2 regions of the Rhodococcus sp. NPDC078407 genome follow, and region 1 is predicted to be linked to the other one. Evidence: predicted binding sites of a transcription regulator. Region 1 holds the regulator's gene; the other holds the start of a gene.

The links. The regulator HspR, encoded in region 1, represses chaperone genes until heat shock. The targets are predictions, from matches to a motif close to ANNTGAGTNNNNNNNACTCANNT.
Region 2: the regulator HspR is predicted to act here: its motif matches at 5,761-5,783, upstream of lon (endopeptidase La).

Annotation. Positions count from the first base shown of each region.
Region 1 covers NZ_JBITUQ010000002.1:314,253-329,444, reverse strand. Annotated here, with positions in the region: gene ACIGGF_RS03940 (MFS transporter) at 1-953, shown strand, start outside; gene ACIGGF_RS03935 (MarR family winged helix-turn-helix transcriptional regulator) at 950-1,354, shown strand; gene ACIGGF_RS03930 (FAD-binding oxidoreductase) at 1,374-2,120, opposite strand; gene ACIGGF_RS03925 (heat shock protein transcriptional repressor HspR) at 2,294-2,710, opposite strand; gene dnaJ (molecular chaperone DnaJ) at 2,710-3,885, opposite strand; gene grpE (nucleotide exchange factor GrpE) at 3,917-4,576, opposite strand; gene dnaK (molecular chaperone DnaK) at 4,573-6,417, opposite strand; gene ACIGGF_RS03905 (Pro-kumamolisin, activation domain family protein) at 6,709-7,212, opposite strand; gene treS (maltose alpha-D-glucosyltransferase) at 7,509-9,689, shown strand; gene ACIGGF_RS03895 (hypothetical protein) at 9,789-10,553, shown strand; gene ACIGGF_RS03890 (DUF3037 domain-containing protein) at 10,571-11,380, shown strand; gene ACIGGF_RS03885 (hypothetical protein) at 11,417-11,977, shown strand; gene ACIGGF_RS03880 (dynamin family protein) at 11,981-13,444, opposite strand; gene ACIGGF_RS03875 (dynamin family protein) at 13,441-15,192, opposite strand, start outside.
Region 2 covers NZ_JBITUQ010000028.1:52,393-67,584, forward strand. Annotated here, with positions in the region: gene ACIGGF_RS22120 (GGDEF domain-containing protein) at 1-581, shown strand, start outside; gene zapE (cell division protein ZapE) at 526-1,470, opposite strand; gene ACIGGF_RS22130 (TetR/AcrR family transcriptional regulator) at 1,531-2,058, shown strand; gene ACIGGF_RS22135 (oxidoreductase) at 2,115-3,002, opposite strand; gene ACIGGF_RS22140 (DNA-binding protein) at 3,038-3,247, shown strand; gene ACIGGF_RS22145 (pentapeptide repeat-containing protein) at 3,251-4,057, opposite strand; gene ACIGGF_RS22150 (putative protein N(5)-glutamine methyltransferase) at 4,174-4,938, shown strand; gene ACIGGF_RS22155 (type 1 glutamine amidotransferase domain-containing protein) at 4,987-5,688, shown strand; gene lon (endopeptidase La) at 5,856-8,111, shown strand; gene ACIGGF_RS22165 (ABC transporter ATP-binding protein) at 8,241-10,199, shown strand; gene ACIGGF_RS22170 (ABC transporter substrate-binding protein) at 10,121-11,110, opposite strand; gene ACIGGF_RS22175 (lipase family protein) at 11,196-12,410, opposite strand; gene ACIGGF_RS22180 (ATP-dependent DNA ligase) at 12,644-14,932, opposite strand; gene ACIGGF_RS22185 (SRPBCC family protein) at 14,992-15,192, shown strand, end outside.

The sequences.
Region 1 (15,192 bases):
TCGGCGGCGTCCTCGTCACCGGTGCCGGTTGGCAATCGATCTTCTGGATCAATGTCCCCGTCGGCATCTTCGCGCTGGCGATGACGCTGAAGTTCGTGCCCGAATCCAAGGCCGATCACGCGAGAAAGTTCGATCCGGCCGGCCAATTCCTCATCTTCGCGTTCCTGGCATCACTGGTGTTCACCATCATCGAGGGTCCCGCGAAGGGATGGGGATCGCCTCTGATCGTGCTCACCGGTGCCGTGGCGATCGGATCCCTCGTCGGCCTGCTGGTGGTCGAAACTCGCATCGAGGAACCGTTGATCCAGCTGAAGTTCTTCCGCAGCGCACCCTTCAGCGGAGCGACGGTGATCGCGGTATGTGCATTCGCGTCCCTCGGCGGATTCCTGTTCCTCAACACTCTGTACCTGCAGGACGTGCGGGGCTACTCGCCACTGCATGCCGGTCTCTACACTCTGCCGATGGCCTTGATGACGCTGATCTTCGCGCCGATCTCCGGGCGCATCGTCGGCAACCTTGGAGCGCGCCTTCCGTTGCTCGTTGCCGGAATCGGATTCGTGACCTCGGCGCTCATGCTCACCCGACTGACGCCGACGACCTCGTTCGCATGGCTGGCCGTCGCGTACGTCATCTTCGGAATTTCGTTCGGCATGGTCAACGCCCCGATCACCAACACCGCAGTGTCCGGGATGCCGCGCAGCCAAGCCGGAGTGGCGTCCGCCATCGCGTCGACCAGTAGGCAGGTGGGCCAATCACTCGGCGTGGCCGTCGTCGGTTCCATCGTCACAGCGAGCATCGTCGGTGAAATATCCGACGGCTTCACCGCTGCCGCAGTTCCCGCGTGGTTCGTCATCGCCGGTGCCGGCGTGGTGGTCACCGTGCTCGCCATCGTCACCACCGGTCGATGGGCCCGCTCTACCGCCGAGCGTATCGATCAACCGGTACTCGTATGACCGACTCGGAAGCCGCCCACGTCTGGCGCGAGATGCGCGCCCTGATGCTGGAGAAGCACGACACCCGACGAGCCGTCGCCGATGCCACCGGCATGAGCTTCCTGCGGGCGAAGCTGCTCACCAAACTCCTCACGGGTGACCGGACAGTCACGGAGCTGGCCGAAATCCTTGCGTCCGATGCGCCGTACGTTTCGCTCAATGTTCGCGAGCTCGAGAAACGCGGATTGGTCGTCCGCACCGAAGATCCGGACGATCGCCGACGCCGCATCATCGGACTCACCGAATCCGGCCGCCGGCTCGCGGAGAGAGCCAGAACCATCGCCGACGCACCGCCGCCGGATTTCACCGCCGTGTCCGCTGAGGATCTGGCCCATCTGCGACGGATTCTGCAGCTGCCCTGATTGTCCGGGACAGCGTTTGTCAGCGTCGGATTGCCTCTGATGGTGTGCCGATTTCGACGAGTGCGCGCACGGTGGCCGCTTCCATTCCGGGGGATCCGCACACCAGAATTTGGCGGTCAGGGAAGGGGCCCTGCGTGGCGACGACGTCGGCCACACTGCCTTCCCAGCAATGTTCCGGCTCGAAAAATGAAGCTGTTGACGCCATTTCGGCATGAATCCGATCGCTCCATCGGTCCGAGGCCCACGGCTCGTGCAGTTGATCGACGACGGGCACGACGGTCAACCACTGCAATTGCGACGCCATCAACCACAGCATGTCCCCGGCATACAGATCGCGAGGCGACTTTCCGCCGACGAACAACGTCACGTTCGGTGGCTGCTCCCAGCGTGTGAGGTCGAGCAGAATCGCTCGCAACGGAGCCAAGCCGGTACCGCCCGCGATCATGACGACATCGCGACCCGAATCATCGACATGCAGGCCTCCCTGCGGATCACTGATCTCCCAGACATCGCCGGGCCGAGTCTCGTTGACAATCCCACCGCTGACCCAGCCTGCCGGAACGGCTCGAACGTGAAATTCCAGTTTGCCGTCACGCGAGGGCGGCAGCGCCGGTGAGTACCGCCGCGTCGACGCAGAATTCTGCGGAACCTTCACCGACACGGATTGGCCTGCCCTGAACGGAACCGCGTCGCCTTCGAGTCTGATCACCGCGAGGTCGTTCCGAAGGCGATGATACTGAACGACTGTCGATCTCCACCCCTGCATGAGAACCAGGATAGGTGCCCTCGCCGGGTGTCTCGCACACGCGCGCAGGGTTCGCGCCGGGTCGAGGCCGCAAACGCACGCGCGTCTGTTGAATGCGCGCGGATCAGTGACCGAATCGCTCACGAGAATGCGCGCACCTGACAAACGCACACGCGTTTGCGGGAAACGGGGATCTAGCGCTGGTGTTTCGGCTTCCAGACCACCAGAGCGTTGCGTTGAATGGGCACCAGGTCTCGGCGGTAGCTCGCGTGCACGGCGGCCAATTCCTGAGCCAGTTCGCTGATGCGCGACTGCAACGCCTCGACCTGATTGGTCAGTTCGATGATGCGCTTGATGCCGGCGAGGTTGACGCCCTCGTCCTGAGAGAGACGCTGCACTTCGCGGAGCAGTGCGACGTCACGCGCGGAGTATCGTCGACCGCCGCCAGTGGTGCGGTGCGGGATGACCAGGCCGAGCCTGTCGTAGGTACGTAGAGTCTGCGCGTGCATGCCGGCCAGCTGCGCGGCAACCGAGATCACGAAGATCTGGGCGTCGGGATCAGCTTGAGCTCCACCAGCTTTGGCAGATCCAGCCTCGGGAGGGACCGACATCACACACCTGCCCACCCGGCCCGCGGGTCGAATCCGCTGGCCTTCTCGGCTTCCAGATAGTTCTTCAGAGCGTCGGTAGCAGCATCGTCGAGTTTCTGCGGGACGGCAACTTTGACGGTCACCATCAGATCACCGGTACCGGATTTCTTCGGGATACCGCGACCGCGCACGCGCAGCACTCGGCCGTCGACCGTTCCCGGTGGCACCTTCACACCGACGCGGCCGTCGAGGGTGGGCACCGACAGCGTCGTGCCGAGCACCAGCTCGCCGTAGCTCACCGGGACGGTCACCGTCAGATCGTCGTTGTTGCGGCCGAAGACCTTGTCGGGTTGGACCCGTACGGTGACGAACAGATCGCCCGACGGCGCACCGCGAAGCCCTGCTTCTCCCTGACCGGCGAGCCTGACCTTCTGGCCGTCGCTGATGCCGGCCGGTACCCGCACGGTGATGGTTCGGGTGCGGTTCTGAACACCGGTTCCGCGGCAGTCGGCGCACGGCTCATCGATGATGGATCCGCTGCCTCGGCAGTCGTCGCACGGCTCGCTGAAGCCGAACGCGCCTTGATTGCGGTTCACGACGCCCTGTCCGTTGCACCTGGGGCACACGCGCGGGCTCGTTCCGGGCTTGGCACCGCTGCCGTGGCAGGTGGTGCACGAGGACGGGCTGGTCAACCGCAAGGGGACCGTCACGCCCTGTGCCGCTTCACGGAACTGCAGCGAGGTCTCGGTCTCGACGTCGCTACCGCGTCGGGGACGGTTGTTCTGGGTGCGTTGCTGCCCGCCGCCGCGGTTGAACAAGCCACCGAACAGGTCGCCGATTCCGCCGTCGCCGCCGCCTTGACCGAAGATGTCGCCGACATCGAACGTCTGGCCGCCACCACCGAATCCGCCTGCGCCGGGCGAGAATCCACCGCCGCCGCGGCTACCGAAGCCGCCGGAGGCGAACAGCCGTCGGGCCTCGTCGTACTCTTTTCGCTTGGCTGGGTCGGCGAGGACGGCGTGCGCCTCGCTGACCGCCTTGAACTTGTTCTCGGCCGCGGCATTACCTGGATTGGCGTCGGGATGGTTGTCCCGAGCCAACTTTCGGTACGCCTTCTTGATTTCTTCTGCAGACGCGCTGGAGGAAACGCCCAGCTCCTTGTAGAAGTCCTTCTCGATCCACTCCCGCTGGCTCACCGGGCGTCTCCTCCTCTCGCGCTATTTCTTTTTACTGCTCGTCGGACGCGGGTGCGTCCGATTCTTCTGTTGCTGCATCCTGGCCGGTGCCGTCCACGACGCCCACCATTGCGGTCCGCAAGACGCGCTCGCCGAGCTTGTAGCCCTTGCGCATCAGCGTTCCGACGACGGGACTGCTGCCGTCGCCCTCGTGGGAGACGGCCTCGTGAATGGCCGGGTCGAAGGCGTCGCCCTCGGCCCCGAAGGTGGTCAGGCCGATGTTCGAGAACACCCCTGCCAACTTGTCTGCCACAGACTTGAGCGGTCCGGTCTCGAGATCGCCGTGCTGGCGAGCCCGCTCGAGGTCGTCGAGAACCGGAAGCAGCTGCGAGACGACGGATGCTTTCGCATTCTCCGCCCCGGTCTGCTTTTCCCGATCGGTACGACGACGGTAGTTGGCGTACTCCGCCGACACGCGCTGCAGATCTGCGGTGAGCTCTGCAACCTGCGTGTCCCGCGGGTCTTCCACTACCTGGGCGTCGACCTCTGCATCGTCGTCCCCTGCGTCAACCGAGCCGGGCTGGGGCGCAGTACCGGTGCCCGCAAGGGGCTCCGGAACTGCGTCACCTTCCCGTACTTCACCGGTCTCGGGATCGATCTTTCGCTTGTCCACGAAAGTGACCGGTTCTTGCTCGGTGTTGTCGGACGTCACTTCTTGTCCGTGTCGTCGGCCGGCTCGTCGACAACCTCTGCGTCGACGACACCGTCGTCAGCGGCCTGCGCGCCACCCTCTGCGCCGCCCTGCTCCGCGGCCTGAGCCTCGTAGATAGCGGTGCCCAGTGCCTGCGACTCGGTCGAGAGCTTCTCCACGGCGGTCTTGACTGCCGAGATGTCGCTGCCCGCGAGAGCCGTCTTGGCGTCGGCGATGGCGGTTTCGACGCGTCCCTTGAGCTCGGCGTCGACCTTGTCCTCGTTGTCCTTGACGAACTTCTCCGTCTGGTGGACGAGGGACTCGGCCTGGTTGCGGACCTCGGCCTCTTCGCGACGAGCCTTGTCTTCGTCTGCGTGAGCTTCCGCGTCGGCGACCATGCGGTCGATCTCTTCCTTGGACAGGCCGGAGCCGTCCTGGATCTTGATCGTGTTCTCCTTGCCGGTGCCCTTGTCCTTGGCCGTGACGTGCACGATGCCGTTGGCGTCGATGTCGAACGTGACCTCGATCTGCGGGACGCCGCGAGGAGCCGGGGGCAGCTCGGTCAGCTCGAAGGAGCCGAGGAGCTTGTTGTGCGAGGCGATCTCGCGCTCACCCTGGAAGACCTGGATCTGCACCGAGGGCTGATTGTCGTCAGCGGTGGTGAAGGTCTCGGAACGCTTCGTCGGGATGGTGGTGTTGCGCTCGATGAGCTTGGTCATCACGCCACCCTTGGTCTCGATGCCGAGGGACAGCGGCGTGACGTCGAGGAGCAGAACGTCCTTGACCTCACCCTTGAGGACACCGGCCTGCAGTGCAGCGCCGACGGCCACGACCTCGTCCGGGTTGACGCCCTTGTTGGGCTCGCGTCCACCGGAGAGTTCCTTGACCAGCTCGGAGACCGCGGGCATACGCGTCGAACCACCGACGAGCACGACGTGGTCGATGTCCTTGACAGCGATGCCGGAGTCCTTGACCACTGCCTGGAACGGCGCACGAGTGCGGTCGAGCAGGTCGGAGGTGATCTTCTGGAACTCGGAGCGGCTGAGCTGCTCGTCGAGGAAGAGCGGGTTCTTGTCGCCGTCGACCGTGATGTAGGGAAGGTTGATCGAGGTGCTCTGCCCGGAGGACAGTTCGATCTTCGCCTTCTCGGCAGCCTCACGCAGACGCTGCAGAGCCATCTTGTCCTTGGTCAGATCGATGCCGTTCTGAGCCTTGAACTTGTCGACGAGCCAGGTGACGATGCGCTCGTCCCAGTCGTCGCCACCGAGGTGGTTGTCGCCGGACGTCGCACGAACCTCGACGACGCCGTCGCCGATTTCCAGCAGCGAGACGTCGAACGTGCCGCCACCGAGGTCGAACACGAGAATGGTCTGCTCGCTGTCGCCCTTGTCCAGGCCGTATGCGAGTGCGGCCGCGGTGGGCTCGTTGACGATGCGCAGGACGTTGAGGCCGGCGATCTGGCCGGCTTCCTTCGTGGCCTGACGCTGTGCGTCCTCGAAGTACGCGGGAACGGTGATGACCGCGTCGGTGATTTCCTCACCCAGGTAGGCCTCGGCGTCGCGCTTGAGCTTCTGCAGCGTGCGCGCGGAGATCTCCTGAGGGGTGTACTTCTTGTCGTCGATCTCCACGGTCCAGTCCGTGCCGACGTGGCGCTTCACGGAACGAATCGTGCGGTCGACGTTGGTGACCGCCTGGTTCTTCGCGGGCTGGCCGACCAGCACTTCACCGTTCTTGGCGAAAGCGACGATCGACGGGGTGGTGCGTGATCCCTCGGAGTTGGCGACGACAACCGGTTCGCCGCCCTCGAGGACGGACACGACCGAGTTGGTGGTCCCGAGGTCGATACCGACCGCACGAGCCATAATGTTTCCTCCTGTTATTGCTGGGGTTCAGTCCCTGGGTGAGCGAACTCCGCTCAAGTTTGCACAACGCAATCTGTCGCGTCAACTTCCAACTTGAGCCTCATCCACTCAAGGCTGCTGACCTGCACAACGGAGGGTGTGGCGAATTTGTTCCCGAGTGCGCCTGCGGCGCAGTGGTGCGGTTGAGTGCCGCCTGGGGCACCTAACCGCACCACTGCGCGGAGCGCACAACGCCGCGACGATCAGCAAGGATCGTCGCGGCGCAGCGGGGAGAAAGTGCGATAGGAAGAACTACTCGGCAGGCTCCTCGACCGGTGCGGGGATGCAGTTGACGCTGAGCAGTCCGGCGGTGATGTTGTTCATGAAGTCGGCGTCGAGCGCGCTGGCGAAGGCTGCTGCACCTGCGGGGCGGGCGACCCACTCACGATCGCCGGAGGGCACGGTGTACGTCGCCGCCTGGCCTGCCTCGATGGTCGCCTCGGTGTTCTGGCCCTGAACGCCCGGCAAAGCGCCGTAGTTGACGTTGACGTTCGACGCGTCGTCCGCGCCGACGTTCTCGACCTTGACCTCCAGTGCGACGAAGCCGCCTTCGGGTGCGTCCTCGACCGTGGTGTCGCAGACGGCGGCCATGGTCACCACCAGGTCGGGGCTCTCGAGCACCACGGAGCCGAGGGGCATCGGAGGCTCTTCCGCTTCGGGCTGGGCCGAGGCCGTGGGCACGAGGGCAACCGCACCGATGGCGGCGGCCAGTGCGGCCGTCGAGGCCAGGACAGATGTGCGGGCAAGACGTCGCATGGACAACTCCTGTAGCTGTGGGGGTGTGACTGATGAGTCTGATGTGACTGAAGGGACAGTTGGTACGTATCCCACTATGGCCCACAAGAAACAGACATTCCACACCAGGCGGTCTCGATTCGATGACGTTCGCATATCGAAGGAAAACGACCCCAGCGAATGACATTGGTGTGATTCGACGTAGATCTCACCGGTCTGCGTGCAAGGTTTCACGGGTTCGAGATAAGGGGAACCACAACTCTGCGGATCGGCCGCGCCCTACGTAGGGTTGAGGAAAAGCGAGGCTACGGAGGCACATGGATCCCGAAGTGCAGCACGAACCGAGCGAGATCACCTACGACGAGAAGTTCTACCCGGCTCGGCCGAAACCACTTCGACCCTCGGTGCGCCGTGCCAACCGAACCGGCGGCCCTACCCCGGACAGCGAACCGGTGGCCTCGAACCCCGAATACGTGGACTGGCTCACCGAGCAGTCGATGCTGCGCGACGCCAAATTGATCGCCGAGCAGCTCTCGGGCAAGGGCAGTATGTGGCAGAACCCATATGCAGATCCCGACCCGCGCGCCGCCGTCGAGCGCGCGCCCGTGTGGTTCACCGCGTACCCCATCTCGGTGATCAATGCTCCGCAGACGAGCTTCCTGAGCACCCTCGGCGACGAGAAGCTGTGGCAGGCATTCTCCGAGATCGGCGTCACCGCAGTGCATACCGGCCCGGTGAAGGTGGCGGGCGGCATCCACGGCTGGCGGCCGACCCCCTCGGTCGACGGCCACTTCGACCGCATCGGCATGCAGATCGACCCCGCCTTCGGCTCGGAGGAAGAGTTCCGACGGCTCTGCGTGGTGGCCTCGGCGTACGACGGCATCGTCATCGACGACATCGTCCCCGGCCACACCGGCAAGGGTGCCGACTTCCGACTCGCCGAGATGGCCGTCGCCGATTACCCCGGCATCTACCACATGGTCGAGATCGAACCGCAGGATTGGCATCTGCTGCCACGAGTGCGCGCCGGTGCCGATTCGCAGAACATCGACGCCGATGCCGAGGCCAATCTCGCCCGCGCCGGCTACATCATCGGTCAGCTGCAGCGAGTGATCTTCTACGAACTCGGCGTGAAGGAAACCAACTGGAGCGCAACACCTCCCGTCGTCGGCATCGACGGCGTCGAACGTCGATGGGTGTACCTGCACTACTTCAAGGCCGGTCAGCCCTCGATCAACTGGCTCGATCCTTCTTTCGCCGGCATGCGATTGGTGATCGGCGACGCGTGCCACTCCATCGCCGATCTGGGCGCAGGCGCTTTGCGCTTGGACGCCAACGGTTTTCTCGGCGTCGAGCGACGAGCCGAAGGACCGGGCTGGTCCGAGGGCCATCCCTTGTCCGAGGCCGCGAACCACCTGATTGCCAGCGTGGTGCGCAAGATGGGCGGGTTCACCTTCCAGGAATTGAACCTGACGATCGACGACATCAAGGCCATGGGTGAAAACGGTGCCGATCTGTCGTACGACTTCATCAACCGACCCGCCTATCAGCATGCCCTCGTCATGGGGAACACCGAATTCCTCAGGCTCACTATGACTTTGGCCTGCGATCACGGTGTCGACACAGCGTCGCTGGTACACGCTCTGCAGAACCACGACGAGATGACGTTCGAGCTCATCCACTTCGCGACGCTGCACGCAGAGGACGAATTCGCCTATGGCGGAGAGTCGGTCAAGGGCTGCGACCTGGGCGACCGCATTCGCGGTGAACTCACCGACCGACTCACCGGACGCTGGGCACCGTACAACCGAACGTTCACGACCAACGGAATCGCCTGCACCACAGCCAGTGTGATCACCGCTTCGCTCGGTATCCGCGACCTCGATCGGATGGACGAGCAGGATATCGAGACGGTCAAACGAGCCCACTTGCTGCTCGCGATGTACAACGCACTGCAGCCGGGCGTGTTCGCGCTGTCCGGCTGGGACTTGCTGGGCGTTCTTCCTGTCGCGGCCGAAGAGGTCGAGGATCTCATTCGAGAGGGAGACACGCGCTGGCTCAACCGCGGTGCACACGACCTGATGGGGTATTTCCCGGACGCGGTGCGCTCGGAGTCGGGTATTCCTCGCGGACGCAGCCTGTACGGGTCGCTACCGGAGCAGTTGGCCGACCCGCAGTCGTTCGCCCGTCAGCTCGCGCGAATCATCGAGCTGCGCAACAAGTACGGCATCGCCACTGCGCAGCAGATCGACATTCCGACGGTCTCGCACAAGAGTCTGCTGGTGATGGTGCACGAGCTCGGCCAAGGCACGATCCAGGCCACGGTGCTGAACTTCTCGTCCGACGAGATCAGCGCAACCATCCAGTCCAAGCACCTGGTGCCCGGCACCTGCGCAATCGATGTCTTCGACGACAACGAGATCGCGACGGTCGACGAACTGCACAGTTTCCCGATGAACCTCGGCCCGTACGAGGGAGTCGCGGTGGTGCTGCGGTGAGACGGCCGCCGGATCCGATTGCTGGGTCGACGACTCCGCGCCCCGACCGGTAGCTACACTCCGTCGCACCGTAGTCGACAACTCATATCGGGGGATTGAATGTCGGGCACTGCCCTCTATGTGACCGGCATCCACGAATCTCTGGCGGCATTGCTGCCGATGCATGCACCGGAGTCCGGTACTCGTGCCTTCCGAGGACTCGCTGCCTCCGGAAAGACCTACTGGATCAAGGTGCCGTTCCAGGATCAAGGACCGAGGATCCTCGCAACCGAACAAATTGTGACTGCTCTCGGTCACTTGATCGAGGCCCCGGTCCGCGACACCGCACTGATGGACATTTCCGACGACTGGTCGGGTCAGTTGTCGGGATCAGGGCTTACCCTCAGGGCCTGCGTCGCTCACGCTTCATTGGAACTGAACGATGCAGAGGAGCGACGCGATCAAACGTACCTTCGGGACGACGACAATGCTCGTCGTTGGCCGAAGTGGGCCGCTCTGTGGGATTGGTGCTTCGGCAGCGACGAGCAGTGGTTGTACGAGCACGGCGATGCGAATCGAAGTATGTGGAGCTTCGACCACAACATGTGGATTCACGACGCTCGAAATTGGGACGCCGATTCGTGTCTTCGATCGCACGACGTTCCGTGGCGTTGGCGGGGATCCTGGGATCAGTTCGACAAATCGGCGATACTGGATACAGCAGACCGACTCGAAGCTGTGACGAGAGCGGATCTGGTGGGAGCGTGCTACGCCCTTCCTTTGGAGTGGGGTGTACCAAAACCCGACATCGACGCCTTGATCGACATGCTGGACTACCGTCGAGCAGGGGTGTCGGCAAGGCTGAGACTGAATTCGACAAGTTGACAGGGAAGGAAGGAACGATGCGCTACTCCTACTGGATCCTCCGTTACCTGCCTGACGCCGGCCGTGGCGAGTTCGTCAACATCGGATTGCTCGTCGGACGAGATGGTGCCGATTGGGCCGCTCGTACCGTGGAATCGTTCGACAGGGCGAGTCGGCTCGGTGGCAGTCTCGACTCGGCCAAGTCGTGGGCGCACTCGATCGAAAGTCTGGCTGCGCGCGAAGTCGAAGCTCTGTCGGGCCTGGTGCTGAGCGAACACACCGTGCACGACTGGGTGGGATTTCACAACAACGTAGTTCAACTGAGCGCTCCCTTACCCGTTGTTGCCGAATCAGCGGAAGCCGCCATCGACCTTCTCTACCCGCGGCTCGTTCTCGAACACGAGAAGGCCGCACGTTCGACCTCTCATTACGCTGCTTTGGCAAAACTGGAGGCGGCGTACAACCGGATACGTCCCGACCTTGCTCTCACACGCAAGGTGAAGGTCCGAGCGGGCAAGCAAACCCTGGATTTCGATTTTGCTTTGTCCGGACCTCGAGTGGAAGAAGTATCGCGAGTCTGGGCGTTCGACCTAAAAGAGACAACGCCATTGGTGGACCGTGTCCTCGCATGGGGATTCAAGATGCACGAATTACGCAGTTCAGGTGGCGAGGTGCGTGGACCCAACCGCCTCGAGGTCGCTCGCGATGTGCCGGTGAAGGTTCTGTACGTACCGCCGCGAAACGCAGATCAGATTGCGTCCTTCGAGGTAGCGCTGGACGCATGGAAGACTATCGGCGCAGTCTCGTTTCCCGTCGATCGTGCGGATCAATTGGCCCGGGCAAGCTGACGGGCAGACCCCCACAGGCCGATAGACTCCTGCACCGTGGCAGACGAACCGAACGATTCGACAGCGAACAGGCCTCGGCCTGTTCGCCCGCAACCACCGCGGCCGGAGGTGTCCGTCGAGCCGCTTCGGCCACGGCAGGAGACCACGTCCTCGGTTCTGCCGAGGCTGGCGACCGGACTGTGGACGTGCACTGCGGTGCTGGTGTTCGCGTTGGCGGTAGTCATCGCACTGAACTGGGAGGCTGTACTGTCCGGCGTAGAAACTGCAGTCTCGCAGCAGGACTCGACGGCCAGCGCGGCCGACATCCGCAACACCGCCTCGGCCACGCTGTTCTCCAGCGGTGCCGCTGGATCGGTACTCGTACTGCTCGGCTTCGTCGCACTCAATCTGTTGCGCGGCGCGGCGACGTCGTCCAAGGTTCTGATGGGCGCAGTCGGGATCTTGACCGTCGGTGCGGCCGTCACGTTCTCGACCTTCGTGTCCGACGCCTCCGCGCTACTCGGCGGCGTTCTGCTGTGGGGACCGTTCGTGGTCGCAGCAGCGGCAGCCGCTGCGACCGTCATCGCCCTACTCCCCCGGAGACACTCCTCCCGGTAAGGCTCAGGCCGCCAGGGAAGCGAGTATCCCCTCCGCGCTGCGGGCGGCGAGTGCGCACGAGCCCGAGGTGAACTGATCCAGCAGCGGGTGCTCGGACAAGCCGCGCCACTTGCGCACGGCCGCCAGCGCGGCTTCTCGTTGTTGGGCGAGACCAGCATCGGGTGGCAAGTTCAGCCGTTCGGTGGCGGAAATACCGAACCCACCGATGATGCGCTGCAGATCCAGCAGGCCACCCTCCGGGAGTTTCGGTGTGGTGGAGCGCAATCGGCCCAGCAGGCGTAGTTCCGCAAAGCCGTGCACGTCCGCCAGCATCCGGCCGGCCTCGGTACGCAGGGCATGCGATTCCGGCCGAAACTCCAAAATCCGCTGCAGTGCAACCAGCGCCGAATGCAGCTTGAGTTGATCGGCCCGTTGTCCGAACTGCACGTCGATCACCGAGCGTAGTTCGCTCAGGCCGCTCCGCTCGATCAGATCAGCAGCAAGCGTGGGCGAATCGCGCACCCCGAGCCGAATCAGAGTGACCGCCATACGAATTCCGAACAGGCCGAAGCGGTCGACGATGCTGGCTCTGAGCGCGGCGTCGACCGGCAGCGTGCTCTCGGGGCGTACGAAGCGGTCGGCCGAAAGCATTGCCAATTGCAAATCCTCCGTGGGCACCGTCGCCAACATCTCGAAGGCAGCAAATTCGCTCTGCCGCAACGTTTCTGCACCGAGTGCGAGCAGACCCGCAACCGGGACCACTGCCTGACACAGGCCGGTGGCTTCGAGCTCGGACGCGAATCGCGCGGCGACCTCCTTGGCCGACATCATCGCGTCCATCCGTCCCGAGCCGACCTCGTCGGCCCGCGAGACCACACCGATGACGCCGAGGGGTCCGGAGTCGCCGCCCACGTGCGCCCCGATCTGCCCGAGAAAGGACACGTCGGATGCGTTGAGCGTGCGAAGCAAATAGACGACGGCGTCGGCTCCGGAGGACGAGTTCTCGGGAGTGAGCATCGCCAATGTGCGCGCGGAGACATCGCGCGAGAGCGACGACGTGCCGGGTGTGTCGATGATCGTGGTCTGCGCCAACGTGCTGGCCGGCCATTCGACATCCAGGCGATCGACCTGCGCAGCCGTCAACGACCCCAGATCGAAGGTCAACCGGCCGTCGCGCCGCTGCACCGGTACGTTCGCGGCGCGGTCACCGTCGTACCAGGCCGTCACGGCGGGGGTGACGCCGTTGCGGTACCACGTGACGACTTTGGTGCACTCTGTGGCATCGGTCGGTGCAATGTCTTGCCCAACAAGCGAATTGAGCAGTGTGGACTTGCCGGCCTTGAGCGATCCGGCCAGTGCCACTCGCAGCGGCTCGTCGAGGCGGTACAGGCACTCGTCGAGCATCCAGGACGCCTCGGCGTCCCCCGCGTACGTCGACCTGGCAGCCGAGATCAGGTCACGAGCGCGGTTCAGAGCCGTCGCGCTCATACTGCCTCGTTGTCGACGAGAGCCTGTGCGCGAGCATTCAATTCGGCCGCCACCCGCATGTCCTTCTCCAACTGCGCTATCCGCGCAGCGCGGTCGGTGTTGTCGGCGGCGGCGGCTTCCTGCGCAGAACGGAGCGACTCGTTCAGCGACCGCAACGTCTGCTCGGCGATCGAGGTGAAATGATCACGCAGCACCCGCTGTATCTGCCGCAGACGGTCTTTGGACTCCTTGCCCACCTGAAAACTCACGTCGTCGGTGAAGCGTCGGATCGCCATCTTGGCCTCGGAGCGGCGTGCCTTGACGCGGTTCTCCTTGTCCTCCTTGTACGCCTTGGTGCCCAGCAGGACACCCGCGCCGATCGAGATCGGGTTGAGCAGACTCAGTCCGACGAATGTGGTGATCAAACCGAACATCAACACACCGCCGTACGAGCCGCGCATCCCCACGAGGACCTTCTGGGTGATCCCCACTCGGCCGGATTCCAGCTCGGCCAACGACGAGACGGGTTCGAGCACATTGTCGAGATCACCGAGGTCGAGATCGGGCAGCGCCGCCGCACCGGAGGACGCGAAATGCTCGGCCACCAACTCCGAGAGCCACAGTGCCCGTTCGTGAGCCCACACGAAGTTGTCGCCGACCGACGCGGCGATCTGCTCCTCGAGCCACTCGCCGAGTTGCGGCCAGTCCTGACCCGGATCCCCCTCGTCGACGGTCTCTTCCGCTTCCCGAGTCACGCGGCGCAGCCGGTCACGCAGATCGTGATCGATGTCGGAGGCAAGATCGGCAATGCCGTCACCGAGCGTCTGCTGCCACTGCGACGAGCGCTTGTGCAGTTCCTCGGCAGCGGACTTGGCGCGTTGCAGACCGGCCACGGCCGCAGCCGCCCGCTCCGGATCCTTCAGCGCCGCAAGCTCACTGCCGAACGACAGGGACAGGTGCTCGGTGACGGAGCGAACGTCGAGCGAGACCGAGGCGCGCGCCAGCACATCCGCGCGGGCCACCACGTCGTCGCGCAGAAATGCATAGAGCTGCTGGAAGCCCGACTCGGCGTTGAGCTCCTCGTCGTTCAGACGCAGTGCGTGAGAACGCAACAGTGACGAGACCGGAAGCATCTGCACGTCGAGACCCGCACGCTCGAGGTGGCCGCGGTTGGCCTCGACGATCTGCCGCCAGTGCGGATACAGATCGATCTTGGTGATCAGCACGGCCACAGCAGGACACAGGCCTTGCACCTGCCGAAGAAAGGACAGCTCCGGCTCGGTGAACTCACGGGACGCGTCGGACACCACGAATACGGCGTCGGCCGACGGAATGAGACCCAATGTGCCTGCAGCGTGCGGGTTCCCGTGCCCACCGACACCCGGTGTATCGACCAGGACCAGGCCATCGGCGAGCAGTGGACTCGGCACCCCGATGTCCAGACGCAACACTTCGCGGCCCTGAGCTCGTGGACTCGCCGGAGTCACGGTCGTGATCTCTTCGAGAGGAACGTCGACGCGAATGGGCTCGCTGCCCGGATCTGCCAGTACGAGCTGCGCGGAGAAGCTTTCGGCGTTGGACACCACCGTCGGGATGGCCGTGGTCTCGTCGTCGCCCACCGAGCACACCGTCAGATTGAGGAGCGAATTGACGAACTGGCTCTTGCCCTGTTTGAGCGGACCGACCACGATGATGCGTCGCCGCGGATCCAGGACCCGCGTTCGCGCTGCCTCGACTCGATCGACCAGGTCGGATCTGCCCGCCGATGT
Region 2 (15,192 bases), on a different contig from region 1:
TGCTGGTCGCCGGAGGTGCCACGTCGGGTGTTCCGGTTTTCGCCCAGATCGCGTGGTTGCTGGTGTCCGAGGATGCCCGACAGTCCGAGATCGATCCACTGACCCGAACGCGAAACAGACGCGGACTGCAGAATGCGATCGAGGATCTGTGGAATGTTGCTCACAGCGAGCAGTTGGCGTTCGTGCTCGTTCTCGTGGACATCGATCGGTTCAAGACCGTCAACGACCGTTACGGACACGACCAGGGTGACGCCGTCATCGTCCTGGTGGCCGAGCGACTGTGCGGCCACGTGGGTACGTCCGGGGTCGTAGCTCGCACAGGGGGCGAGGAGTTCGTGGCCGTCCTCGTCGGTCGGACGGACCGGCTGCATGCACTGGTACTCGAAGTCAGCGAGACGCTGACTCATCGTTCGGATCCAATTCCGGTGACGGTGAGTGCGGGTGCGGTGGTGTTCGCTCCCGGCTCCGAGGCGTGGACGTCAGGGCCGAGCCTGGTCAAAGACGCTACGCGCGCGGCCGACTCCCTCATGTACCGCGCGAAGTCGGCAGGTGGAAATCGAACGGTGCTCGAGACGATGTAGACGTTCGAGGCCATGGCCTGTGAGAGCGCAGTTGGCCGAGCCGACTCACCAACCGGTCGGTGTCGAGACCGACACACCCGTCGGCGAATTCTCGCAACGGGACGACGGCATGGAAATCGGCACGCACATCGCGGTCGTACAGAATGTCCACGAGATTCGCGAAACGCCGAGCGGCGAATTCGTCGACAGTCGCAAGTGCAGGAATTTCGGTGACGGTCACCGACGTCACTTCCGCGAGCATCTGCAGATAGTCACCCGTCGAACGTGCAGCGCAGCACAGCTCGGCAAACGTGTGACCACCCGGGTGAGGCTCGAGAGTCCATGTCCCCGAGGCGAATCGGGACTGGCTGGTAGCGGCGGAGCGGTAGTCGACAGGCCCGTCGATGCGGATCACGTCGAGATTTCTCTTCAGCTTCTCGATCGTCGGCACGAACGTCTGGTGGAACAGCGGATTCGGCAGCAACTCGTCGGGCGCATAGTTCGAGGTGACGACCAGGGCGACGCCGCGAGCGAAGAGGGCGTCGAGCATGCGCGTGATGAGACGGGCGTCGCCGATGTCATGGACGTGAAACTCGTCGAAGCACAACAGCGACGCGGGACCCGAACCTGTCGAGAGGATGTCGTCGATGGCTGCGTCGATCGAAAAGTTGCGACGAAAGTACGCCGCGTGCAGGTCCCGAAAGAAGCTGTGGAAGTGGACCCGCTTCTTCGTCTCGATGCCGACACCCGCGAAGTAGGTGTCGAGCAGCCACGTCTTTCCGCGACCTACCGGCCCCCAGAGGTAGATGCCCTTCGCTCCGGGCGTCGAGAGCGCGTCCGCGGCTGCGGCCTGGGCGTCGTCGAGAACGAAGTCGGTATCGAAGGTGTCTCGCGGTGGAGTTGGCCTCATGAAACGAACCGTACGCCGACGGACTCTACATTCGTAGAGGGAGTGTGTAGGGTCACGGCCATGGATCGCCGAACCGCCATCGCCGACGCCGCACTGGGTGTCATCGCGCACGACGGCTTACGCGCGTTGACCCACCGCGCGATCGATTCGGCGCTCGGTTATCCGGCCGGATCGACGTCGTACTACTTCCGAACCAAGTCCGATCTGTTGGCGGCAGTGGCCGCCCGACTGGTCGAACTGTCGCGTGCGTCGTTCCTGGAAATAGCCAGCGACGAGACCGATGTGGCGACGGTGGTCGCGAAGTATCTCCACACAGCGCTCACCCATCGCATGATCGAGCTGCGGGCCCGTTACGCGTTGATGCTCGATCCTGCTGTTGCGCCGGATGTTCGGACTGTCCTCGCGCGCTCGCTGTTCTCTCTCGAGCGGGCACAGGCGTTGTTCGACGAACCGGCTCACGGGGACGGGTTGGTCTCGCTGTGCGAGGGCTTGGTAGCCGATGTCGTTTTCGGTCGTCGCACATCGAAAGACATTGTAGCGCTGCAGCTACCGATCGAGGTGTACCTCCGAGGGGCCTCGGTGGCCTGATTGCCGGCTACCCCGACCGCGCGCGCACCGTCGTGAGCGAGCGCGCAGTCGGAGTGTCACAACGGGTAGCCGACTCCGGTGAGCTTCTCGCTGACGTCCCACAGCTTCGCGGCGAGGGCGGGATCCTGTGCCATACGAGTCATGGACGCCGGGCCCGGCTTGCCACGCGACTCGAAGAGCGATGTGGGGCCGCTGTAGGTGCCGCCGCCTGCGACGTCGACCGCATAGATCGTGGGAAGCGCTCCGGCACGGGCGGATTGGGAGATGAACTTCAACCCGATCGGTGCCAGCGTTGCCAGGATCTTGTTGCTGCCCAGGCCGTCCGGGCTGGAATACAGCTCGGTCGACGAGATGCCGGGATGCGCAGCGTTGCTGGTGACCTTCGATCCGGCCTTGTCGATCCGGCGCTGCAGTTCGAGCGCGAACAGGATGTTCGCGAGTTTCGAGTTCGCGTACCCACGCTGGGCGTTGTAGCCCCGCTCGAGCTGGAGATCGTCGAAATCCAGCTTGGGGCGCTGCCGGTGCGCGACGGACGCGATGGTGGTGATCTTCGCGTCGTCGGCGAGCTTGGGGAACAGCATGCCGGTCAGTGCGAAGTGACCGAGGTGATTGGTACCGAGCTGCAGCTCGAATCCGTCCTCGGTCTCGGTTCGTGTAGCCGGCATCATGACGCCTGCGTTGTTGATCAGTACGTCGATGGACTCGGGGGCGGCCGCGGCATAGTCGCGTACCGAGGCCAGGTCGGCGAGGTTGAGGGTGGCGGTGTCGACGGTTCCGTTCGGTGCCTCCGCGCGAATTTTCGCCGCTGCGGTCTCGGCTTTCTGCCGGTTACGGCACGCGAGCGTGACATGGTCGCCACGTTTTGCGAACTCCAGGGCGGTGAAGTAACCGATTCCGGTGTTGGCTCCGGTTATGACAACGCGTCTCTGCTTGGTTTCAGGCACGGCGTCAGGCTACCGGTCTGCTCTAGAATGCGCCCGTGAGCAGAGCAGAAACCGACGAACATTCGGACTTTCCCGAGGGGACCGGAAAACCTGCGTCCGGTGCGTTCCGCGCGGCCGGCTACCTGTGTCTGGACGACCTCGTGGGTGTGCCGGCTTCGGAGCTGAGAAAACTGCACGGTGTGGGCCCGAAAGCGCTCGAGGTCGTCCAAGCCGCGTTGGAGCAGACCGGTAGATCGCTCGGCTGACCTTCAGGCCCAGTGATTGGGCCGGGTGAGCGACTCGGGCAACCGGGTTGCTCGGTCACCCCGTGCCGCATTCACCTGGAACTGCGTGGCATAGATGCTGCCCCGCAGGTCTGCGCCGCGAAGGTCGGCACCACGAAGATCTGCGCCGATCATGTCGGCCAGACGCAGGTCGGCACCGCGCACGTCGGCTCCGATGAGATACGTGCCGCGAAGACTCGCGCCGCGCAGATCGGCACCGGCCAGTTTCGCGCCGATCATGTCGCGTCCGCGGTAGTTCTTCTTCTTACCCACCACCTCGGCACGCACCAGTTCACTTGCAGCGATGAGTAACTCGTTGATCCGCGAGCGCAGGACGGAGACATCGACCGACATCAGGATCTCGGGAGTGGCCGACGTGAGTGCATCCAGCTCGTCGTACTCACCGACGAGCCGGGTGTGCAGGCTTTCCGTCGATTTCCGGCCGCGCGCATCCGCCAGGTACCAGAGCAGCTCGTGCAGATCACGCATCACCGGAAAAACCGCGAACATCTCCGACGCGTTCGACGGCTGCTGCCGCCAGTCGCGCCCCGCGAACGTGGACCGGGACACCTGCTGGCCCGCACCGAAGCAGTCGTACACCGTGCACCCGGGAAAACCCTTGTCCCGGAGCGACGAGTGAATACCGCACCGCGAGTCCTCCAGCAGATTGCTGCACGGCTCACCGGCGGCCTTGTCGACTGCGAAATCCGACGACTTCGCGAAGGGCAGAGCGACGCAACAGAGTCCGAAACAACTGCCGCAATCGGCCAGTAGGTTCTCGGGCGCGCGCATGCGTCCACTCTGTCCTTCGACGACCGGCAGCGTCAAACGAGATTCGACCGGACGGGATCCGGTCGGGTGGGGGATACAGTGTGCAGCTGGGCGCACGGCAATTCAGGAGGCCGTCCATGGTGGAACCGGAGTTCGACGCGGTGGTGACCGCACTGCGGGCTGCCGGGTGCGTGTTCGCCGAGCAGGAAGCCGAGATTCTCGTCGACTCCGCGTCGAACCCGCAGGCGCTGGTAGAGATGCTGGGGCGTCGAGTCGCCGGTGAGCCACTCGAGCACATCGTCGGCTGGGTGTGGTTCTGTGGTCGACGCATTGCCGTCGAGTCCGGCGTCTTCGTGCCCCGTCGTCGCACCGAGTTTCTCGTCGAATGTGCTGCTGCACTGCACCCCTCGGTCCTGCTCGACCTGTGTTGTGGATCCGGAGCGGTCGGCCTGTCGGTCGCCGGTGTCACCGAGTTGCATGCGGTCGATATCGACCCGGTCGCGGTGCAGTGCGCCGAACGCAACCTGGCTGCCGTCGGAGGTACCGCGCACTGCGGTGACCTGTTCGACGCGCTGCCGCCCGAGCTACAGGGCAGATTCCACGCGATAGTCGTCAACGCGCCGTATGTGCCGACGAGCGAGATCGAGCTGATGCCGAGAGAGGCGCGACTCCACGAGCCGCACATCGCGCTCGACGGCGGCGTGGACGGTGTGCGGCTCCATCGGCGGGTCGCGGCGCAAGCCGCCGAGTGGTTGGCCCCGCGCGGTAGTCTTCTCATCGAAACCAGTGCACTGCAAGCTGATTCGACGCTACAGGCCCTGTCAGAGGCCGGCTTTCTAGCCGGTCTCCGCGAATCCGAGAGGTTCGACGCCGTCGTGGCTATCGGCTCGACGAGCCGATAGTGATCCACCACGTGTTTCGATAATGGGTCCTGGTGGCATTCACCGACCATGACTACATTGCTTTTCGCGGTAACCGCTGCTGACCACTGGACCTTGAACGACGGAAGCAAGCACCCCACCGGCTACTGGGCCGAGGAGCTCGTCGAATCCCATCGCACCTTCGTCGACGCGGGGTGGGACATCACGGTGGCCACGCCCGGCGGCAAGGCCCCGGTCGTCGACGAGGGCAGCCTGGCGGTCGACGCCAATGGCGGCGACGAAGAAAAGGTGGCGGATCAGAAGAGCTACCTCGCGTCGATCGAGTCGATTCTCTCCTCGCCTGCTGTGCTCGAGGACCAGAAGGCCTCGGACTTCGACGCCGTGTTCGTTCCCGGTGGCCACGGCCCGATGGAAGATCTTGCCGTCTCGACCAGCTTCGGCGCATTGGTTGTCGACTTCCTCGACGCGAACAAGGTGGTCTCTGCGGTGTGCCACGCACCGGCCGCGCTGCTTCCCGCCGTTCGCAGCGACGGAACCTGGGCGTTCGACGGGTACGAGCTCACCGGATTCACCGACGAAGAAGAAACCCAGGCCGGGTTGGCGGACAAGGCCCCCTGGCTGCTCGAGACCCGGCTGCGCGAGAACGGTGCGAAGTTCGAGAACGCGGACGCATGGTCGCCGCATGTGGTGGTCGACCGGAACCTGTACACCGGACAGAACCCGGCTTCGACGCGTGCGCTGGCCGAGAAGCTGGTCGGTGCGCTGAAGTAAATACCGTCCTCGGTCGGTGTTCTGCCCAGGGAGAACACCGACCATGAGGGGGAACATCACTACTGCTTCCGAAGTTGAGTCCGGATAGCTCAATCTTTGGAGGAGAAGTGACCGAAACCGTTCGTGTTCCCGTGCTGTTCCTGACCGACCCGATAGTGCTCCCCGGAATGGTGGTGCCCGTCGAACTCGACGAGGCCGCCCGCGCCGCCGTCGACGCGGCAGAGGCGAGCAACGACGGAGCATTGCTCGTCGCACCCCGTCTCGAGGACCGCTACGCCGCGTACGGCGTTCTCGCCACGATCGTCCAGATGGGACGACTGGCCGACGGTCGACCGGCCGCCGTCATCAAGGCCTCTCGCCGCGCGCACATCGGCCACGGCGTCAGCGGTCCCGGTGCTGCTCTCTGGGTCGAGGCCGAGCCCGTCGCCGATGCAGCTCCGACCGACGATCTCAAAACCCTTGCCGCCGAGTACAAGCAGCTCGTCGTGGCGATGCTGCAGCGTCGTGATGCCTGGCAGGTGATCGATTCGGTGAACAAGCTCACCGACCCCGGCGCAATCGCCGACACCGCGGGCTATGCGTCGTACCTCACCGACGTACAGAAGCGTGACTTGCTCGAAACCCCCGATGTAGCAGCTCGATTGACCTTGCTCATCGAGTGGACGAAGGCGCATCTGGCCGAGGTCGAGGTGAACGACAAGATCTCCGGCGACGTCCGCGAGGGGATGGAGAAGACTCAGAAGGAGTTCTTGCTGCGCCAGCAGTTGGCCGCCATCCGCAAGGAACTCGGTGAAGACGAGCCCGACGGTGCCGATGACTATCGCGGCCGCGTCGAGGCTGCGGATCTGCCCGAGAAGGTGCGCGAGCAGGCGCTGCGTGAGGTCGGCAAGTTGGAGCGAGCCAGCGACCAGAGCCCCGAATCGGGTTGGATTCGCACCTGGCTCGACACCGTGCTGGATCTGCCGTGGAACAACACCACGACCGACAACACCGACATCGCTTCTGCGCGAGTCGTTCTCGATGCAGATCACCACGGCCTCGATGATGTGAAGGACCGGATCGTCGAGTATCTGGCCGTCCGTGCACGGCGCTCCGAACGGGGTATGCAGTCCGTCGGCGGTCGTGGTTCGGGTGCCGTCATGGTGCTCGCCGGACCTCCCGGGGTGGGTAAGACCTCGCTGGGTGAATCGGTGGCGCGCGCGCTCGGTCGCACCTTCGTCCGGGTGGCCCTCGGCGGTGTTCGAGACGAGGCGGAGATTCGTGGGCACCGGCGAACCTACGTCGGCGCACTGCCGGGCCGAATCGTTCGTGCCATCGGTGAGGCCGGATCGATGAATCCCGTTGTGCTGCTGGACGAGATCGACAAGGTCGGTTCGGACTACCGCGGCGATCCCAGTGCTGCACTGCTCGAGGTGCTGGACCCGGCACAGAATCACACGTTCCGTGACCACTACCTCGATCTGGATCTCGACCTGTCGGACGTGGTGTTCCTCGCCACGGCCAACGTGATCGACCAGATTCCCGGCCCGTTGCTCGACCGCATGGAACTGGTGACCATCGACGGATACACCGAGGACGACAAGGTCGTCATCGCCCGGAACTACCTCCTTCCCCGTCAGATGGACAGAGCTGCGGTCACCTCCGAGGAGGTGACGGTGACCGACGCCGCCCTGAGGAAGATCGCAGCCGACTACACCCGCGAGCCCGGGGTGCGGCAACTCGAGCGCCTACTGGCCAAGGCTCTGCGCAAGGTTGCGACGAAGCTCGTGGGTACCACCGACGTTCTGCAGATCGACGAGCCCGATCTGGTGACCTACATCGGTCGACCGCGATTCACGCCCGAGGCGCACGAGCGAACCGAAGTACCTGGTGTGGCAACGGGTCTCGCAGTGACCGGTCTCGGCGGTGATGTGTTGTTCATCGAAGCCGCCTCGACGGACGGCGATGCCGGGCTGAAGCTCACCGGTCAGCTGGGCGAGGTGATGAAGGAGTCCGCACAGATCGCGCTGTCCTATGTGCGTTCGCACGCAGCGCAGTTCGGCGTCACACCCGAATCGCTCGATCGCAGCATTCACGTCCACGTTCCAGCGGGCGCGGTGCCGAAGGACGGGCCGTCGGCCGGCGTGACCATGGTGACCGCGCTGGTGTCGATGGCCACCGGACGGCCGGTGCGGTCCGATGTCGGCATGACCGGGGAGGTCACGCTGAACGGTCGGGTGCTGCCGATCGGTGGAGTGAAGCAGAAACTGCTCGCAGCGCAACGAGCGGGGCTGAAGACGGTGTTCATTCCGGCGCGCAACGAGCCGGATTTGGACGACGTGCCCGCAGAGGTGCTGGAGGCGTTGGACGTCCGTCCGATGACCGATGTTGCCGACATTCTGGCGCTCGCGCTGGAGCCGGTGGCAGCAGCCGCTGCGGCGTGAGATGGGGCATTCCCGTCGAGGTAAGGGGACCCGGGCTTGACCTCGAGTTATGTCGAGGTTCTACGTTCAGGACCCGAGGGTGACGACGTGAGGGTGGCTGCATGAGGGTGACGACGTGAGGGTGATGACATGAGCATGGAGATGACCGCCTGGAACCAGATGTATCGGACCATGAACAGGCCCGATACCCAGTCGTCCTTCTCGAAGGAGACGGCCCGGAGGATTCTGACGTTCGCGGCACCGCATCGCCGCGCGCTGGCCGGGTTCCTGGTGCTCAGCGTGGCTCTGGCCGTCCTTGCCGTCGCCACTCCGGTGTTGGCGGGACGGGTGGTCAATGCCATCGTGGACGGCCGCGAGCTGCGCGTGGTGGTCATGTTGGCACTGGCGATCGCGGCGATCGCACTGGTGGACGCCGTGGTCGGTCTGATCAATCGGTGGCTCTCCGCGAACATCGGCGAAAGCCTCATCCTGGATCTCCGTACTGCGGTGTTCGACCACGTGCAACGCATGCCGATCGCGTTCTTCACACGAACTCGTACCGGTGCGCTGGTGAGCCGACTGAACAACGACGTGATCGGCGCGCAACGTGCGTTCAGCACCACGCTGTCCGGTGTCGTCAGCAATCTGGTGACGCTGGCGTTGACGCTGGTGGTCATGATCGGGATCTCGTGGCAAATCACCCTTCTCGCGCTGATCCTGTTGCCGGTGTTCGTGCTGCCTGCGCGCAGAATGGGCAGCCGCCTCGCGCGGTTGCAGCGTGAAGCGGCAGCGCACAATTCGGCGATGAGTACGCAGATGACCGAGCGATTCTCGGCTCCGGGAGCGACGCTGGTGAAGCTGTTCGGCCACCCCGAGCAGGAATCGGTCGAGTTCGCGGTACGCGCTCGGCGCGTGCGCGACATCGGCGTCCGCAGTGCCATGGTGCAGACGGTGTTCGTGACGGCACTGACGCTGGTCTCGGCGCTGGCGCTGGCCGTGGTGTACGGACTCGGTGGCTTCTATGCCCTCCGGGGGACGCTCGACCCGGGTTCGGTTGTGGCGCTGTCACTTCTGCTCGCGCGTCTCTATGCGCCGCTGACCGCTCTGGCGAGCGCGCGAGTGGAGGTCATGAGTGCTCTGGTGAGCTTCGAGCGGGTCTTCGAGGTGCTCGATCTCGTTCCACTCATCTCTGACAAGCCCGACGCGAAGCCGCTGCCCGACGGCCCGGTAGCCGTGGAACTCGACGATGTTCGGTTTGCGTACCCCTCTGCCGACAAGGTTTCGCTCGCCTCGCTGGAAGAGGTCGCCACATTGGATTCGCGCGGTGGGGAACAGGTTCTGCACGGAGTGTCGTTCCGCGCCGAGCCCGGTCAGATGGTGGCCTTGGTCGGGTCATCCGGTGCCGGCAAGTCCACGATCGCGCAGATGATCGCCCGCCTGTACGACGTCGACAGCGGTGCGGTCCGCCTCGGCGGCGTCGACGTGCGAGATGCGACGGCCGAATCCGTCCGGGGCACAGTGGGAATGGTGACCCAGGACGGTCACTTGTTCCACGAGAGCATCCGGTCCAACCTGGTGCTGCCGCGGCCCGGAGCCACCGACGACGAAGTGTGGGATGCGCTGACGAGGGCGCGGCTCGCGGATCTCGTGCGTTCCTTGCCCGACGGCTTGGACACGATTGTCGGCGAGCGTGGATATCGGCTCTCCGGTGGTGAGCGTCAGCGCTTGACGATCGCGCGGTTGCTGATCGCGCAGCCACGAGTCGTCATTCTCGACGAGGCCACGGCGTCACTGGATTCGACGTCCGAGGCCGCTGTGCAGGCTGCGTTGGCCGAGGCGTTGGAAGGGAAGACGTCGGTGGTCATCGCGCACCGGCTCTCGACCATCAGGGCGGCCGACGTGATCTTGGTGATCGAGGACGGGCGCATTGCCGAGCGAGGCACGCACGACGAACTCCTCGCAGCGGGTGGCCGCTACGAGGAGCTGCATCGGACTCAGTTCGCTCAGTCGGACAAGCTGGACCGGATCCCTCAGGGTGCGGGCACCACGGTGGACGGGTCGTCGTCGGTTGCCGCGGCGAGCATCGGGGTGAATCCGTCGATCGCGTAGTCCAGCGACAGCGGGCTCGAGTAGCCGAGAGCCGAGGGCAGATCAGTGCTGAACGAGCCGATGTAGACGGTTCGATCCTGGCTCACGACGTCGAGTGCGGCGATCAGTGGGTTCGCTTGGAGCTGCTCACGGCTCTGGCCGGCGATGACGAGTACGTCGGTGTCGAGTCGCTCGAGGTTCTCCGGGCTGATGGTCTCGGATGCGTCGGGGATCTCGAACCCGAGATCGGTGAAGAACAGGGCCCGGATGTCGTCCTTGCCGAGCAGCAGGTAGCTGCCGTCGTCCATGACGAACGCGAGCGACAGTGACTTGCCGGTGAACTGCGGATTCTCGGACTCGGTGGTGGCGAATTTCTGCTCGAGCGTGGCCGTTTGTTCCTGCGCCTCTTGGCTCTTGCCGAGTGCTTCGCCGACCACGGCGAACTCCTGCTGCCAGGTTGCGGCGGGAACGTCGTCGTAGCCGCCGATATCGGCGATCGTGGGTGCCATCCCCGAAAGCTGATCGTATTGGCCCTGGTCGATGAAGGAATACGGCCCGAGGATCAGATCGGGCGTCTGAGCGGCGATCTGTTCGAGGTTGAGGTCGGTACTGCCGACTTCGGGAATCTCGGTGCCGCCCAGGGCCTCCTGGGCCCACGGGCGCTGCCGGTAGTCGTAGCTCAGGTTGCCCCGCGTCGCCACAGGCTTGACCCCGAGTGCGAGCGCGAAATCCTGCTCGTTGAACCCGATCGTCACCACGCGGGTGGGCTCGGCGTCGACGACCGTCTCGCCGAACTTGTGCTCGATGGTGACGGGGAAGCCCGATTCGCTTCCGGAATCGCCGGATGTGGCGGTGGTGTTGTCTGACGAACAGCCGACCGCCAGTGCCAAGATCGAGGCACTGGCGGCGACGAGCTGTGCGGACTTCTTCATGTGATCTCCTCGCGCAGAATTATGCGAGGTTAGCCTAACCGACCCACATGGGGCTCCGGCCATGTGGCCGGTTCGGGCGGCGAGATCAGCAGGTGGTCGGTGCGGGTACTCCTGCGAATCGCTGGTCGATCCATTCGAGTGCCTGCGGCAGACCGAGTACGGCGGCGGTCAGGTGATCGTTGCTCGGCACCCTGACCTCGGTGACCAGTACGCCCGCACCGCAGTATCGGGCCAGGGTGTTGTCGATGGCGCTGACCGGGATCAATGCGTCGGAGGGGCTGTGCCACTCGAAGAACGGTGCCTTCGGTACGCCCGGGTACATCTCGACGCTGTTCTCGTTGACGGCGGCGATCGCTTCCGGACTGTTGATCAGGTCGAGCGTGCCGGCGACCTCCATGGCGCTCTTGCCTGCGCCCGCGGTGATGATGTCGTTGGTGCACCCGTTCTGCATCTTGCGCTCGATGTCCTTGCCCAGCGGGTTCAGCTGAGAACTGATCGGGATGCGGTTGGGGTACTCGCGTTCGATACCGAGTGCGGCAGCAAAGGCCAGTCCGAACATCGGGTGCGGCGCGAAGCCGAGATCGCGAGCCATGCGCTCGAGGTTCATCGGAGCGCCACCCGCGGCGCTACCGACGATGTTGAGTTCGGGGGCGTAGTCGTTCTGCAACGCGGCGGCCCATGCTGTTGCCATACCGCCGCCGGAGTAGCCCGCCAGGGCAACTCGGCTGTCGCGAACCTGGATGGGATCGAAACGCTGTGTGGCGCGAATGCTGTCCAGCACGATCTGTCCGCCGAGCTTGGCGGCACCGTAAGCGCTCCGGGGTCCGAGGTGATCGGCGATGGCGACGGTCCAACCGCGCTGCAGTACTGCGTTGAGGGCCGGAGCCTCGCGAATCGCAAGATTGGGGTCGTTGGTCCACAGCGCTTGTGAGGGTGCACATTCGAGACCGAGCGCGTTGATGATGTGTTGGTAGGAAAGCAGCGGGCCGTTGGGGGCTTTGTTCCTCGGGACCATCACGGTGTTGATCGCCGCAATGGGGTCACCGGACGAGTCGGTCGAGCGGAACTTGAGCTGCCACACGTCGACATCGAGGAATCCGGGAGGTGGGGGCATCGGCCGGCTGGAGATCACGTCGCCGGGTTGCAGTGCCTCGAGATCCGCAGGCGGTGCACCGAATCCATCTGCGATCGGGGCCGGCATGAGCGGCTCTGCCGCTGCCTGACCTGCACCGACGAGCGATGAACACAACACGGCCGCAGCCGTTATCGTGGCAGCGCCTGCCAATTTGAGAACCCGCATGTAGATAATCCCCTCCGTGCCTGAATCGAAACGGCGTGCGCTCCGATGATCCGACTAGCTCCCGCGGAGCAGGGCCGGTAAATCGATATAGCTGCTATTGCGACACTCGTTACGCTCCCCCCGGAAACGATAGGACGAACGGTACGCACTCGAAGATTCTATGGCAACAGAAGAACGGACTCTGTGCCGGTTTCTTGGAAAGATGCGAAAAACTTCGTCTTGCGCACGTAGCGCTACTCGAGAACGACGTCGTTCGGTGCTTTGTCCGGGCGCAGGCCGCGCCAGCTCGGATGTCGCAGATGACCCGATTCGGTCGATTCGTAGAATCGCACCTCACCGACGAGAGTCGGTTCGACCCACACCGCGCCGTTCCGATCGGCGGTCGGCAGCACCGAGGAGAAGGGGCTGTCCGACGTCTCGAGTGGGGTGAGAAGAGCGGCGAGAGTGTCGAGGGCGCGGTCGTCGAACCCGGTTCCGACGCGGCCCACGTAGCGCAGGCGATCGCCGTCGGGGATTCCCATCAGGAGGGATCCGAACCCGCCGGCTCGACGTCCCTGGCCCCGACGCCACCCACCGATCACGACTTCCTGCGTCCGCCAGTTCTTGTGCTTGATCCACGTGTGGGCTCGCTTGCCGGGTTGGTACACGGAGTCCGTCCGCTTGGCGACGACACCTTCCCACCCACGTTCTCTGCTTTCGGCGACGGCGTCTTCCGCGGTGCCGCTCAGTCTCGGAGGTACGAGCACCGAGTCGAGTCCGGTGGTGAGCAGTTCGAGCAGTCGTCGTCGATCGGAGTACTTCTTGCGCAGTAGTGAGGTGCCGTCGAGGTAGAGCAGATCGAAGGCGATGAACCGGATGTCGTCACCGGTGGCGTTCTGCAGCATCTCGAAGCTGCTGACGCCGTTCTCGTCGAACACGACGACCTCTCCGTCGATGACGGCGTCGTGCTCGGACAGGTCGTCGGCCAGGGATCGAAGGGCTCCGAACTTCTCGGTGTAATCCTTGCCGCTGCGGGTGCGCAGGGTCATGGACCCGTGCGTGAGTTCCGCGACGATACGAAACCCGTCCCATTTGCCCTCGAACGACCACTCGTCTTCCTCGAGACCGAGAATGTCGCTTGCGGTCGCGAGCATCGGCGAGATGTTCTTCGGTGGGGGATTCTCGGTCGGCTCGCTGCTGTCTTTCATCAGATGCATGAGCCACTGGTTGCCCTTGGTGCGGATCAGAGCGAACCTGCCGTGTGCCTTGGATCCGTGGAGTACGACGATGACTTCGTCGTCGCGCCACTTCTCGAGCTCGTAGGTTCCGCTGTCCCAGATCGAGACGTCGCCGCCGCCGTACTCGCCCTTGGGGATTCGACCGGAGAACGTTGCGTACTCGAGCGGGTGATCCTCGGTGTGTACCGCCAGCCGGTTCTGCTTGGGGTCTACCGGAATGTTCTTGGGGACGGCCCACGAGACCAGGACTCCGTCGTGTTCGAGCCGAAAGTCGTAGTGCAGGCGTCGGGCATGATGCTCTTGGATGACGAAGGTGCCGTTGTTGCCCTGCGGCTCGGCGGTCGCCGGCACCGGCTCGGGAGTGCGGTCGGCGCTCCGCATGCTGCGGTACTTGTCGAGTTTGTCTGTGGCGACAGCGCTTTCGGTTCCCTTCTCGCCTGCTCCGACGGCGGGATCCAGATCGGCGAGTAGGTCACCGACGTCGGGCATGCGCTCGAGGACTTCCTCGAACCGAAGCTGTTGCAGACCAGGAGCTTCCAGCTCTTCCCAGGTGCGCGGTGCCGCGACGGTGGGGAGCGACCGCCCACGCAGCGAGTACGGTGCGACCGTCGTCTTCTTTCCGTTGTTCTGACTCCAGTCGACGAATACTCTCCCGGTGCGTTTCGCCTTCGCCATCGTGGCGGTGACGCGGTCCGGCGAGCGCTCTTCGAGCAGTGTGGCAACACGTTTGGCGACAGTGGACGCCCCCGACGTCGACAGTGGCTTCTCGAGCGGGACGTACAGGTGAATTCCCTTGCTGCCACTCGTGACCGGGTATGCCGTCATACCGATGTCTCCGATGAGATCTCTGATCTCGCAGGCCACTTCGGCACATCGAGCGAGGTCGACGTCATCACCGGGATCGAGATCGAACACCATGCGGGTGGCAGGTCCGGGCTCGGTGCCGTCGAATCGCCATTGCGGAACATGCGCTTCGATGGCTGCCTGCTGGCCGAGCCACGCCAGATCGGCTGCGGTGGAGAACAGTGGGTAGGTGACCACCCGATCCGAGTGTTGCATCGACCGGCGGTCGAGCCAGTCGGGTGCTGATGCGGCGAGATTCTTCTCGAAGAACGACGACTGGTCTACGCCGTTCGGCCAACGTTTGCGGGTGACGGCGCGGCCGGCGAGATGCGGAAGCATAGCGTGCGCCACGGCGACGTAGTACTCGATGATGTTGCCCTTGGTGGTGCCGGTCTCGGGAAACAGCACTTTGTCGAGGTTGGTGACGGAGACCTTCCGTCCCTCGATGTCGAGCGTGGCCATCGTCTCAGGTTAGTAGTCGCCGTCTGAACCTGCGAGGGAGTTGTGACAGGCTCGATCCCATGGCAACGATCAGTGTCTCGGTACAGATGCCCGAGAATCCGCAGGGCGCGTGGGACAAGGCTTCCGCGCTCGATCGATTCGACGAATGGATGACCATCCACGGCGGGTGGTGCACTCCGCCGCCGAAGAAGGTCGGCAAGGGAACCAAGATCGAGTCGTTGGTGAAGGTGAAGGGTTTCAAGAACACCATCAAATGGGAG